One region of the Streptomyces sp. NBC_00237 genome, then DNA from elsewhere that is predicted to be linked to it. Evidence: riboswitches for the same ligand, from Rfam matches in the RefSeq annotation. Region 1 holds a riboswitch; the other holds the start of a gene.
What was found. Region 1 has a riboswitch for glycine ahead of gcvT (glycine cleavage system aminomethyltransferase GcvT). Riboswitches for the same ligand answer to the same signal wherever they lie in the genome.
Positions count from the first base shown of each region.

Region 1 (6,894 bases):
GAACAGCTCGGCGCGTACCGACGTGGTCTGGGCGAGCAGGCCGTCCTTCTTGAGGCGTCCCACGAACATGCGGGCGGCCCGCATGGGGCCGACCGTGTGGGAGCTGGACGGGCCTATGCCGATCGAGAACAGGTCGAAGACCGAGATGGCCACAGCAGAACTCCTCAGAAGGGTGGCGGACGCCGTTGTCCGTCGGGCAGAACACGTGCGGAACAAGTGTGCGGGCTGTCCCCTGCCCGCCCTCGGGCGACGAGAGGGGCAAGGGACGGGGCACCGCACTCACTGTCCAGTGTGCGCGGTGCCCCGTTTTTACGTATTGCTGGATTTGGTCGTACAGATGAAGCCTACGGAACTACTCCGTATTACTTCAGACCGGGGTAGAGCGGGTGCTTGTCCGCGAGGGCCGAGACCCGGGCGGAGAGCGCCTTGACGTCGTACGAGGGCTTCAGGGCCTCCGCGATGATGTCGGCGACCTCGGTGAAGTCCTCCGTCTGGAAGCCGCGGGTGGCAAGGGCGGGGGTGCCGATGCGCAGGCCCGAGGTGACCATCGGGGGGCGGGGGTCGTTCGGGATGGCGTTGCGGTTGACCGTGATGCCGACCTCGTGGAGACGGTCCTCGGCCTGCTGGCCGTCCAGCTCCGAGTTGCGCAGGTCGACGAGGACCAGGTGCACGTCGGTGCCGCCGGAGAGGACGGACACGCCGTGCTCGGTGACGTCGGACTGGACCAGGCGCTCGGCCAGGATGCGGGCGCCGTCCAGGGTGCGCTGCTGGCGCTCCTTGAACTCCGGCGAGGCCGCGACCTTGAAGGAGACCGCCTTGGCCGCGATCACGTGCTCCAGCGGACCGCCCTGCTGACCCGGGAAGACCGCGGAGTTGATCTTCTTGGCGAGCTCCTGCGTGGAGAGGATCACACCGCCGCGCGGGCCGCCGAGGGTCTTGTGGGTGGTCGTGGTGACGACGTGGGCGTGCGGGACCGGGTTGGGGTGCAGCCCGGCCGCGACGAGGCCCGCGAAGTGCGCCATGTCGACCATCAGGTACGCGCCGACCTCGTCCGCGATCTCGCGGAACTTGGCGAAGTCCAGCTGGCGCGGGTACGCCGACCAGCCCGCGACGATCAGCTTCGGCTGGGACTCCTTGGCGAGGCGGGCGACCTCCTCCATGTCGACCTGGCCGGTCTCGTCGACGTGGTACGGGACCACGTTGTAGAGCTTGCCGGAGAAGTTGATCTTCATCCCGTGGGTCAGGTGACCGCCGTGGGCCAGGTTCAGGCCCATGATCGTGTCGCCCGGCTTGAGGAGGGCGAACATCGCGGCGGCGTTCGCCTGCGCACCGGAGTGCGGCTGGACGTTCGCGTGCTCGGCACCGAACAGCGCCTTGATGCGGTCGATCGCGATCTGCTCGACGACGTCGACGTGCTCGCAGCCGCCGTAGTAGCGGCGGCCCGGGTAACCCTCGGCGTACTTGTTGGTCAGGACCGAGCCCTGGGCCTCCATGACGGCGACCGGAGCGAAGTTCTCCGAGGCGATCATTTCGAGGGTGGACTGCTGGCGGTGGAGCTCGGCGTCGACGGCGGCGGCGACGTCCGGGTCCAGCTCGTGGAGGGAGGAGTTGAGAAGCGACATCAGGCGAGTCCCTAAGGGTTTCAGTTGCCGGAGAGCGCGGTGTACTCGTCGGCGGAGAGCAGGTCGCCCGGCTCGTCCGTGACGCGCACCTTGAACAGCCAGCCGCCCTCGAAGGGAGCGGAGTTCACCAGCGAGGGGTCGTCCACGACGGCCTGGTTGGCCTCGACGACCTCGCCGGTCACCGGGGAGTACAGGTCGCTGACGGACTTGGTCGACTCCAGCTCGCCGCAGGTCTCGCCCGCGGTCACCGTGTCGCCGACCTCCGGGAGCTGGGCGTAGACGACGTCACCGAGCGCGTTGGCCGCGAACTCCGTGATGCCGACCGTCGCGACGCCGTCCTCGGACGTCGCGAGCCACTCGTGCTCCTTGCTGTAACGCAGCTGCTGGGGGTTGCTCATGGCTGAATTCTCCTGGATGCGGGGGAGTGCTGAGGAACGGGGTCTTGACAGATGAGACGTGAGGACACGCGTGAGGATGCGGCGTTCGTCACTTTCGGCGCGTCGGAGCGGTGCTCGCGGGGCGTCGGAGCGGTGCTTCCGGCGGCCCCGGACGTCACTTCTGGCGCTTGTAGAACGGCAGGGCGACGACCTCGTACGGCTCGTGCGTGCCCCGGATGTCCACGCCGACGCCCGTCGTGCCCGGTGCGGCGAAGGCGGCGTCGACGTACGCCATGGCGATCGGCTTGCCGAGCGTGGGGGACGGGGCGCCCGAGGTGACCTCGCCGACGACCTGGCCGTCCACGACCACCTGGAAGCCGGAGCGCGGGACGCGGCGGCCCTCGGCGATCAGGCCGACCAGCTTGCGCGGCGGAGCGGTCTCGGCGCGCTCGGCGGCCGCTTGGAGGGACGTACGACCGACGAAGTCGCCCTCCTTCTCGAACTTGACGACCCGGCCCAGGCCCGCGTCGAAGGGGGTGAGCTTCGTGGTCAGCTCGTTGCCGTACAGCGGCATGCCCGCCTCCAGGCGCAGCGTGTCCCGGCAGGAGAGGCCGCACGGGATGAGGCCGACGCCCGCGCCCGCCTCGGTCAGCGCCTCCCACAGGGCCACCGCGTGCTGCGGCTCGACGAAGAGCTCGAAGCCGTCCTCGCCGGTGTAGCCCGTACGGGCGATGAGGGCGGGGACGCCCGCGACGGTGCCGGGCAGGCCCGCGTAGTACTTCAGGCCGTCCAGGTCGGCGTCCGTGACGGACTTCAGGATGCCGGGGGACTCCGGGCCCTGCACCGCGATGAGGGCGTACGCGTCGCGGTCGTCGCGGACCTCGGCGTCGAAGCCCCCGGCGCGGGCGACGAGGGCGTCCAGGACGATCTGGGCGTTGCCCGCGTTCGCCACCACCATGTATTCAGATGGTGCGGCCTCGGTCTCGGCCAGGCGGTAGACGATCAGGTCGTCGACGATGCCGCCGTCCTCCTGGCAGATCATCGTGTACCGGGCGCGGCCGAGGCCGACGGTGCCGATGTTGCCGACGAGGGCGTAGTTCAGGAGGTCCACGGCCTGCGGGCCCGTGACCGTGATCTCGCCCATGTGGGAGAGGTCGAAGAGCCCGGCCCGGGTGCGCACGGCGTTGTGCTCGTCGCGCTCCGAGGCGTACCGCAGCGGCATGTCCCAGCCCGCGAAGTCGGTCATGGTCGCGCCCAGCGAACGATGCAGGGCATCGAGGGCGGTGCGGCGGGGGGTGGTGCTCATGAAAGAACTCCCAGGGCGGCAGGCATGCGCAGGGCATGACGACGAGGACGATCCTCCCCATCTGTCATCGGAACCTGAGAGGTTCGCCGGAGCAATTCGGTCCGGCTTGCACCTTGGGTGGGGTCACCTGGTGGGGGACCCGCTTTTCAGATCTGCCTCGCCCGCGCGGTTCGGGGCCTGAGAGATTCAAGGGAGGAGCTTGCTCCTTCGGCGTCCCGGGCACTGCTGCCGAGGACTCTCCCGCGCGGATTCATGCGGCCGTTGTGAAGTTGAGGGTGCGCAGGGGACGCCTGGCGCGCACATCATTGCACGCCCCCTCCGGTCAGCAAATCGCTTGTCCCGCATTACCTATTCTTTACACTTCGTGGGCAAGGGTGAGGGCATACCCACAGGGGGAGGGGTGAGGACGTTGCAGCAGCCCAGTGCATGCGCCACAACCGCGGGCATGGCAGCCGCAGGCGTGGCAGCCGCAGGTGTGCGGGCAGAGGCGGTCGTGGGGGCGGTGGGGCCCGTGCCGGTTCCGGTCGTACGCGATCTCCGGGAGCGGGCGGGGCGGAGTCCGCGTCGGCTGATGTTCGCCACGGGGGACGTGGTGGTGGTGTCGGGCCTGCCCGGCAGCGGCAAGTCCACCCTCATGGGCCGGGCCGCGACGGGGGTGCGGACCATCGATTCGCAGGACGTACGGGAGCGCTGGGACGCGAAGGCGCCGCGCTTGCTGCCGTACGCCCTCTACCGCCCGCTCGTGCGCGTCGCGCACTACGCGGGCCTGCGGAAGGCGCTGCACTCGGGCGAGTCCGTCGTCGTGCACGACTGCGGTACGCAGGCGTGGGTGCGGCGGTGGCTGGCGCGCGAGGCCCGCAGACGCGGGCGCGGGCTGCGGCTCGTCCTGCTCGACGTGACGCCCGGGGTGGCCAGGGACGGTCAGCGCGAGCGCGGACGAGGAGTCTCCGGTTACGCCTTCGCCCGGCACCGCAGGGCCGTCGGCGCGCTGGTCCGCGACGCGGAGGAGGGCAGGCTGCCCGCCGGGTGCGCCTCGGCGGTGCTGCTGGACCGGGACGCGGCGGGAGCGCTGAAGGAGATCGGGTTCGAGGGGAAGTGAGGGGCGTCGGACGGTGCGCCGTCCGACGCCCCCAGGGGTGGATCAGGAGTGCGTCCACGTTCCGATCCTGCCCACGGCGAACTTGGTGATCAGTTCGCCGGAGAGCTTGACGGCCTCGTCGAAGGTCAGCTTCGCCTTGCTCCAGTCGCGGGCGGACACGGCATCGAAGAGCGCTTCGAACTTCACCTTCAGGGCGGTCTTGGCGGCGGCGACGTCGCTGTCCGGCCGGGTCGTGTCCGGCTGGGTCGTGTCCGGCTGGGTCGTGCCGGGTGTCGTCGTGCCGGGTGTCGTCGGGTCGGGTTCGGTCGCACCCTGGATCGGGGCGTTGACGGAGGCGTGGTCCTCGCCGCTCGCCGTGACGCCCGGGCTGTCGCCGGTGGTGGACGGCTCCGGGTCCACGGGCGCGGTGGGCGGTGACACGACGATGGTGGGCACCGGCGTCCCCGGTACCGGTACCGGCTCCGGGTCGGCGGTCGCCGCCGTGAGGCTCGCCAGTGCGGTGGCCAGCGCGGCCTCCACCGCCGGGCGTGCGGAGGGCCGTTCCGCGACGGGCCCGGCGACCAGGCCGCGGGCGGCCTCGGTCAGTGCGGTCAGGTCCTGCTGGGCCGCACGCTGCTGCGGCGTCATGGGTACGACGGGCGAGGAGGCCGCGGGGAGGCGGCCCTCGTGGGCGGGGGCGGCGACGGCGGCACCGGCCGTGCCGAGGATCAGCGCCCCGCAGAGAGAGGTGGCGAGGGCGAGGGCGGCGGTCCTGTTCAGTGCCATGACGGCGGGTTTCCTTCCGGAGGGGGAGTGTCACGTCGGGGAGGGCCGATCGGCCTCGTCGTCCACCCTCGAATCACGCGGCACGCTCCGCAACGCGACGAGTGCGGAACGTCGCCATTCGGGTGCACTCTGCGGGTCCGGTACGGCCCGGCGATAGGCTCGGACCCCAGTACAGGGGCGGGTGGCAGGGCGAGAAGGGGACGGTCCGTGGAGATTCCGGAGACGACGGGGCAGTACGGGGAGCCGGAACAGCCCGGCCCCCACGGCGGCACCCCGGACGCCGACAACCAGTACGCGGTCCCCGGAGGCAACGGGTGGCCCGTCAACGAGCTCGAAGAGGTCCTCGCCGCCTCCCTCGGCAACCCCGGCGCGGGCCCGCGTCTCGTGGAGGTGCTCGGGCGCTCGCAGGTGTGGATCCCGCTGCCGAACGGGGGCGGCCCCGACCAGGGACCGCTGGATCTGCCGACCGTCGAGGTCGACGGGCAGGCGTACGTCCCGGTCTTCAGCTCCGAGCAGCAGTTCTTCGGCTGCGTCGGCGGCGGGATGGGCTTCGCCGTCGCCCCGGCCGTGGAGTTCGCCCGTGGCCTCCCGCCGCAGTTGGGCATCGTCGTGAACCAGGGCGGCGCCGTGGGCGTGCCGCTGCCGCCGCCCGCCGTCGCCGAGCTCTGCCGCACCGGCCGCACCCCGCTGGACGGGACCGCGACCGGCGGTCGGGTGCGGCTCTTCGAGCCGGACTGGCAGGAGGAGCCGGTCGACTTCCTGGCCGCCGCCGCGGGCGAGTTCCAGCAGAGCGGTGTCGTCGTCACCGCCCGCCGCGCGCTGGCGAGCGTGGAGGGCGACGCCCCGCAACTGTTCGTGGGCGTACAGCTGTCCTCGTGGGAGGGGCCCGACCGCAACGCGCCGATGGACGCGCTGGGGCGGGCGCTGGGCCGGGAGTCCGTGCCGTGGCCGGTGCAGCTGCTGCTGCTCGATCTGGCGCAGGACCCGGTGGCCGACTGGATGCTGGAGCAGATCCGGCCGTTCTACACGCGCGAGCACTGAGGCTCCGTACGCGCGAGCACTGAGGTTCCGTACACGCGGGCGCGGAGGTTCCGTACGCGTGGGCGCGGAGGCTGCCGGTGTGCGAGGGCCGAGGCCCGGCGGGCCAGGGGAGCCAAGACTTCCCGCCCGACACCGGTTCGGTGTCAGCGGTGCCGCTTAAGCTGGTTTGATGACCTCGCCACGCGGGGGCGGTTCGTTCGAGCGCGACCAGCGTCGACACGGTGGATCGAAGAGGGGCGGGACCCAGGGTGAGCGCGTCAGGCACCGCGGCGGCCGGACAGGTCGAGCACATGCTGCGCCAGGTGACCCCGGGGCGGTACGACGCGTACGAGGCGCTGCTGAACGCCCTGGCGGACGGCCGGCTGTGGATGCTGCTCTGGCACGGCACCGCCGGGTCCCCCGACGCCCAGTACGGGAACATGGAGGTCGAGGGCTTCGGCTACGCGCCCTGCGTGACCTCCGCCCAGGAGCTCGCCGCGAGCGGCTGGAACCGGGCGTACGAGGTGGGCACCGGCCGTGACCTGGCCCGCGCCCTCTACCCCGACCGCTGGGGGATCTGGCTCAACCCGCACGCCCCCGGCGGCGGCGTCGGCATCCCCTGGCTGGACCTGCGGCGCATCGCCACCGGTCTGGACCGGATGCCCGCCGGGCCTCTGCGGATGTCCGAGCCCACGCTGGAGATCC
Region 1 is NZ_JAPEMT010000002.1:1,791,421-1,798,314, reverse strand. Features, by position in the region: gene OG897_RS21770 (L-serine ammonia-lyase) at 1-153, opposite strand, end outside; gene glyA (serine hydroxymethyltransferase) at 363-1,622, opposite strand; gene gcvH (glycine cleavage system protein GcvH) at 1,643-2,020, opposite strand; gene gcvT (glycine cleavage system aminomethyltransferase GcvT) at 2,175-3,305, opposite strand; glycine riboswitch at 3,462-3,558, opposite strand; gene OG897_RS21750 (AAA family ATPase) at 3,751-4,404, shown strand; gene OG897_RS21745 (hypothetical protein) at 4,447-5,169, opposite strand; gene OG897_RS21740 (enhanced serine sensitivity protein SseB) at 5,377-6,210, shown strand; gene OG897_RS21735 (enhanced serine sensitivity protein SseB C-terminal domain-containing protein) at 6,459-6,894, shown strand, end outside.

Region 2 (6,894 bases), on a different contig from region 1:
GTTCGTCCTGCCCCACGGGCGGGTCTGTTTCGGTCAAGGGGAATCGCCCGTGAAGTTGTTTGCGAAATTGTTCGGCAAGAGTGCACGTGACGACAGCAGCTCCCACACTGCGCGTCACCGTGCCCCGCGCCCCGGTGAGACGGAGGAGCAGGGCGGCGACCGCCCGCTCTTCCGTGACGAGGTCGGCGGCCACGGCGCGCCGTCTGTTGACCCGGCTGGTCCCGGCCGCATAGGTTCCGGAGAACCATCAACCTCAAGTACGGGTGGAGGGTTCACTCCCGACCCGTACGCAACCAGCGCCCATCACACTGGGCAGCCGCGGCAGGAGGATCCGTCCATGTCGGCGTTGCCTGTTTGTACGAGGTGCGGTCACCGGAATGCCGCGGACAGCCGCTTCTGCTCCAACTGCGGTGCGCCGCTGCGGGCCGGAGCCGCCGCCGAGCGGCCTTCGGAGACCACGTCGACCATCTCCATCTCGGGCCTTGAGGCGTACGAGGCGGAGAAGACCGGTCAGACCCAGCTTCCGTCGCTGTCGCCCGAGGCCCAGGCCGCGGTCGACGCGCTTCCGCTGGGTGCGGCGCTGCTGGTGGTGCGGCGCGGTCCGAACTCGGGTAGCCGCTTCCTGCTGGACGGTGAGCTGACCACGGCCGGCCGCCACCCGCAGAGCGACATCTTCCTCGACGACGTGACCGTGTCGAGGCGGCACGTCGAGTTCCGCCGGGGCGGGGACGGTGGTTTCACCGTCTCCGACGTCGGCAGCCTCAACGGCACGTACGTCAACCGGGAGCGCATCGACGCGGTTCCGCTGGCGAACGGCGACGAGGTGCAGATCGGTAAGTACCGGCTGGTCTTCTACGCGAGCCAGCTGGGCGTCTGATCCCTTCAGGGAAGGTCCATGCTGCGAATCCAGACGGGCGGTGCCGTGCGCGGCGCCGCCTCCGCCGGCGGCAGGCTGATGAGCATCGGTTCGGTGCTCAGCCTGCTGCGCGAGGAATTTCCCGAAGTAACGATCTCCAAGATCCGCTTTCTGGAGGCGGAGGGGCTGGTCGAGCCGCAGCGCACGCCGTCCGGGTACCGGAAGTTCGGTCCGGCGGACGTGGAGCGGCTCGCTCAGGTGCTGCGGATGCAGCGCGACCACTACCTCCCGCTCAAGGTCATCAAGGAGCACCTCGACGCGCTGGAGCGCGGCGAGGACGTCCGGCTGCCGTCCCCGGGCGGGCCGCGCGAGCTGCTCGACGGGGCGCCGGAGGTGGCCGCGGAGCGGGTGACCGTGGCACGGCTCGGGCGCGACGAGCTGCTGGCGGCCGCTGAGGTCGAGGAGAGCGAGCTCGGCGAGTGGGAGGCGTACGGACTCATCTCGGAACTGCCCGACGGCGGTTACGACGCGGAGGCCGTCACGGTGGCGAGAATCGTCGCGGACCTGGGGCGCTTCGGTCTGGAACCGAGACACCTGCGGGCCATGAAGGCCGCGGCGGACCGGGAGGCCGGGTTGATCGGCAATGTCGTCGCTCCGTTGCGGCGACACCGCAATCCGCAGACGAGGGCGCATGCCGAGGCGACCACGAGGGAGCTCGCGGGGCTCTCCGTACGACTGCATGCGGCGCTGGTACAGACCGCGCTGAGGTCCGGCTCGAACTGAGCCGCAGGTGGAGTGAACAGGAGCCCGACTACCCAAACCGGTCGGGCACGTCCTAGGGTTGCTGTGTGAATGAGCTCGACGTCGTAGGTGTCAGGGTGGAAATGCCCAACAACCAGCCGATCGTGCTCCTGCGTGAAGTGGGAGGCGATCGGTACCTTCCCATTTGGATCGGACCGGGTGAGGCCACTGCCATCGCCTTCGCCCAGCAGGGGCTGGCCCCCGCCAGGCCGCTGACGCACGACCTCTTCAAGGACGTGCTCGAAGCGGTCGGCCAGGAGCTCACCGAGGTGCGGATCACCGATCTGCGGGACGGGGTCTTCTACGCCGAGCTGGTCTTCGCCAGCGGTGTCGAGGTCAGTGCCAGGCCGTCCGACGCGATAGCGCTCGCGCTGCGCACCGGAACGCCGATCTACGGCAGTGACGGGGTCCTGGACGATGCCGGGATCGCGATTCCGGACGAGCAGGAGGACGAGGTCGAGAAGTTCCGTGAGTTCCTCGACCAGATCTCGCCGGAGGACTTCGGCACCAACAGTCAGTGATCCGGTGAACGGCCGGTGGGTCGGTGATCCAGCGGTCGGTGATCCAGTGAGTCGCACGTCCCCGGTGGGCCTTCGGGTCCCCGGGGACTTCTGCGCATTCGAGTAGCCTTTCCCCGAGGAGAGATACGGGAAACCACTCTCAGGGTGATTATCACTCGGCGTGCCGAGTGTGGCGATCGTTGACGCACCCCGGGTGACTGCCTACCGTCGACAAGGCAGGTCAAGGACGGAGGTCGGCGTGAGAATCAGCGGCGACGGTACGGCGACGGGCGGGCCGTATCCGCTCGGCAGTTCGGCCGACCCCACAGCGAGCCCCACAGACAATCAGCACCCCCGCGCGGCGGCCCAGCCCGCTGTCGAGACGGTCGGATACCGGGGGCCCACCGCGTGTGCCGCGGCCGGGATCACGTACCGGCAACTGGACTACTGGGCGCGCACCGGGCTCGTGGAGCCGAGTGTGCGGCCCGCGTACGGGTCGGGCACGCAGCGGCTGTACAGCTTTCGCGATGTCGTCGTACTCAAGATCGTCAAGCGGTTCCTGGACACCGGGGTCGCGTTGCAGAACATCCGGGCCGCCGTGCAGCACCTGAGGGCCCGGGGCTTTCAGGATCTGGAGCGGATGACGCTGATGAGCGACGGGGCGACCGTCTACGAGTGCACCTCGCCGGACGAGGTCGTCAGCCTGTTGCAGGGGGGCCAGGGAATCTTCGGGATCGCCGTGGGCGTGGTGTGGCGGGACGTCGAGACGGCGCTGTCGCAGCTGCACGGGGAGCGGGTGGACACCGGCGAGACCCTGGTCGGGAACAACCCGGGGGACGAGCTGGCGCGGCGGCGGAACCGGGCCGTCTGAGGCCGGTGCGGAGCCGGGGGCGGGTGTGGTCCGGCGGGGCCGTGTACCGGGTGCAGGCCGATTGTCAGTGGCGTAGGGCAGCATCGGTGGGGTGAGGACCGCGCCGACCATTCTGCATCTCGACATGGATGCCTTCTACGCCGCTGTGGAGCAGGCGGCGAAGCCCAGCCTGCGCGGAAAGCCGGTCGTGGTGGGCGGGCTCGGGCCGCGCGGGGTGGTCGCCACTGCTTCGTACGAGGCGAGGCGGTTCGGCGTGCATTCGGCGATGCCGACGGCGCAGGCGCGGAGGCTGGCGCCCCATGCCGCGTATCTGGTGCCTCGGTTCGCGTTGTACCGGGCGGTGAGCGAGCTGGTGATGGAGCTGCTGGGGCGGCTGTCGCCGTTGGTGGAGCCGCTCAGCCTCGATGAGGCGTTCGTGGATCTGGAGGCCGGGGGAGTGGCGGACGACGAGGCTTCCGCGCGGGCGGTCGGGGAGCGGCTGCGCGAGCAGATCAAGGAGCTGACGGGGCTCAGCGGGTCGGTGGGGCTCGCGGGGTCCAAGATGCTGGCGAAGATCGCGTCCGAGGAGGCCAAGCCGGACGGGCTGCGTCTCATAGTGCCGGGGAGCGAGCGGGACCTGCTCGCGCCGATGCCGGTGCGGATCCTGCCGGGGGTGGGTCCGGCTACGGGTGACCATCTGCGGCGGGCCGGGATGACGACGGTCGCGCACCTGGCGGAGGCGGGCGAGGACGAGCTCGTACGGCTGCTGGGGAAGGCGCACGGGGCGTCGCTGCACCGGATGGCTCAGGGGCTCGACGACCGGCCCGTGGTGGCCGAGAGGGACGCGAAGTCCGTGTCGGTCGAGGACACCTTCGACGTCGACCTGCACGACCGGGTGCGGGTGCGGTCGGAGGTGGAGCGGCTGGCGGACCGGTGCGTGGAGCGGCTGCGGGGGGCCGGGCGGTCGGGGCGGACCGTGGTGCTCAAGGTGCGGAGGTTCGATTTCTCGACGCTGACGCGGTCGGAGACCCTGCGGGGGCCGACGGATGATCCGGGGGTGGTGCGGGAGGCGGCTGCAAGGCTGCTGGAGGGGGTGGACACGACGGGCGGTGTGCGGTTGCTGGGGGTGGGGGTGACGGGGCTCGCGGACTTCACGCAGGAGGATCTCTTCGCGCAGGCGGCGCGGGACGCCGAGGCCGCTGGGGCTGAGGGAGGGGGTTCGGTGGCGGGTGATGCCGGTGAGGCCGAGGTGGAGGTGGTGGCTCCGGAGCCGGTGGAGGTGCCTGAGGAGGCGGCCGGGGAGCGGCGGTGGCTGGCCGGGCACGACGTGTGGCATGCGGAGTACGGGGCGGGGTGGGTGCAGGGGAGTGGGGTGGGGCGGGTGACGGTGCGGTTCGAGGAGCCGGGGTCGGTGGGGGCGGGGCGGGTGCGGACGTTTCGGGTGGATGATCCGGGGTTGGAGGTCGGGGAGCCGTTGCCGTTGGTGGGGCGGGGCGGGGTGGTGGGTGACCTGCGGTCGGGCTGAGGGGGCTTGTCCTGCGCGCAGGGGGCTCCGTTCTGCACGGCGGGATGGGGGGGGCGGGGTGGATTCGTGCTGCGGTGCGGGTGGGGTGAGCGGTGCCTCGGTGCGCCTCCGGCGGGCTGCCCCGGTTCCGCCCCTTCACCTCAAGCGCTGGCCGCGCGGCTGTCCCGGAGATGTGCGGGTGCGTGGGGGCTGGGCGCGCCCGCGCGGCGGAGCCGCACAGTGTTACAGCCCCGCGCCCCTCACGGGGCGTGCCCTAGCGGGGGAGGTGGAGGCCGTAGTGGTGGTAGAGCTGGAGTTCCTGTTCGGGGGAGAGGTGGCGGCCGACGCCGAAGTCGGGGGCGTCGCGGATCAGGGCCTTCTCGAAGGGGATGCGGAGGGTGTCGTCCTCCAGGCGGCTGGGTTCGAGGGGGACGAAGGCGTCGCGGGAGAAGAGGCCCGTGCGCAGGGCGGCCCATTCCGGGACGCCGGTGGCGTCGTCCAGGTAGACCTCGTCCACCGTTCCGATCTTGGTGCCGTTGCGGTCGAAAGCCTTGCGGCCGATCAGGCTGCGCGGATCGATGTCGGTCTGCACGGTCCCTCCAACTGGTCGCAACTGCGGGGTGAATCCCCGTAAAGCACTACGAAAGAGCAGAATTGCGAGGCTGGCCACTTGAGGGATGGGTGGGAGAGTGCGCTGGTAGGCTGACGGAGGCTGCTGACCCTGTGCGGGAGAGTCCTCCGAGTGGATGTCGGAGGCGCCGAAGGAGCAACTCCTCCCCGGAATCTCTCAGGCCCCTGTACCGCACGGACGAGGTCACTCTGGAAAGCAGGGCGGGTGGCGGAATCGGCGCAGGCCGGTGCGTGACCTTTCCTCACCGACGGTGAAAGTCGGAGTGCTGTTCGTGGCGCTCCGGTGAAGCTCTCAGGTTGAGATGACAGAGGGGGAGGCCGTCCGGGTACCCGTGTCGTGGTGCCCCTCGCAGGTCGTGTCGGACCAGGAGGCCTTCCGCAGATGACTGCCAACCGTCGTATTCCGCTCGTAGAGCTTGAGCGTGGCATTCCCTTTGAGCAGCGTCACATCGGCCCTGATGGGGAAGCTCAGGCCAAGATGCTCGCGCAGGTCGGCTACGGGTCGCTCGACGAGCTGACCGCCGCCGCGGTGCCGGACGCCATCAAGAACGCCGAGGCGCTGGGTCTCCCGGACGCGCGCACCGAGGCCGAGGTGCTGGCTGAGCTCCGTACGCTCGCCGACCGCAACCAGGTGCTGGCCCCGATGATCGGGCTGGGGTACTACGGGACCTTCACTCCGCCGGTCATCCTGCGCAACGTCATGGAGAACCCGGCCTGGTACACGGCGTACACGCCGTACCAGCCGGAGATCTCGCAGGGGCGGCTCGAAGCGCTGCTCAACTTCCAGACGATGGTGGCCGAGCTGACCGGGCTGCCGACGTCGGGGGCTTCCCTGCTCGACGAGGGCACCGCCGCCGCCGAAGCCATGTCGCTCGCGCGGCGGGTGGGCAAGGTGAAGAACGGGGTGTTCCTGATCGATGCGGAAACGCTTCCGCAGACCGTTGCCGTGATCCAGACACGGGCCGAGCCGACCGGCGTGGACGTTGTCGTCGCCGACCTGAGTGACGGCATTCCGGCAGAGATCGCCGAGCGCGGTGTGTTCGGCGTGCTGCTCCAGTACCCGGGTGCTTCCGGTGTGGTGCGGGACATCAAGCCGGTGATCGATGCCGCGCACGAGCTGGGCGCGATCGTCACCGTCGCCGCTGATCTGCTGGCGTTGACGCTGCTGACGTCGCCGGGTGAGCTCGGGGCCGACATCGCGGTCGGTACGACGCAGCGGTTCGGCGTTCCGATGGGCTTCGGCGGGCCGCACGCCGGGTTCATGGCCGTGCGGGACAAGTTCGCGCGCAGCCTCCCGGGGCGCCTCGTGGGCGTGTCGGTGGACGCGGACGGGAACAAGGCGTACCGGCTGGCGCTGCAGACGCGTGAGCAGCACATCCGTCGTGAGAAGGCGACGAGCAACATCTGTACGGCGCAGGTGCTGCTGGCCGTCATGGCCGGGATGTACGCCGTCTACCACGGGCCCGAGGGGCTGAAGGGGATCGCGCGGCGTACGCACCGCTACGCGTCGATCCTGGCCGAGGGGCTGACGGCCGGTGGCGTCGAGGTCGTGCACGGCACGTACTTCGACACGCTGACCGTACGGGTTCCGGGCAGGGCCGACGAGGTCGTCGCCGCCGCGCGCGAGAACGGTGTGAACCTCCGCCGCGTCGACGGCGACCTGGTGTCCGTGGCGTGTGACGAGACCACCGCGCGGGCTCAGGTCGCCGCCGTGTGGGCCGCGTTCGGGGTCGAGGGCGACATCGTCGCGCTG
Region 2 is NZ_JAPEMT010000005.1:10,131-17,024, forward strand. Features, by position in the region: gene OG897_RS40930 (FHA domain-containing protein) at 338-877, shown strand; gene OG897_RS35925 (MerR family transcriptional regulator) at 896-1,639, shown strand; gene OG897_RS35930 (bifunctional nuclease family protein) at 1,705-2,178, shown strand; gene OG897_RS35935 (MerR family transcriptional regulator) at 2,417-3,028, shown strand; gene OG897_RS35940 (DNA polymerase IV) at 3,120-4,532, shown strand; gene OG897_RS35945 (PRC-barrel domain-containing protein) at 4,786-5,103, opposite strand; glycine riboswitch at 5,228-5,324, shown strand; gene gcvP (aminomethyl-transferring glycine dehydrogenase) at 5,524-6,894, shown strand, end outside.
Region 2: it holds a riboswitch for glycine, as region 1 does, so the genes downstream of both, gcvP (aminomethyl-transferring glycine dehydrogenase) here and gcvT (glycine cleavage system aminomethyltransferase GcvT) in region 1, are expected to answer to the same signal.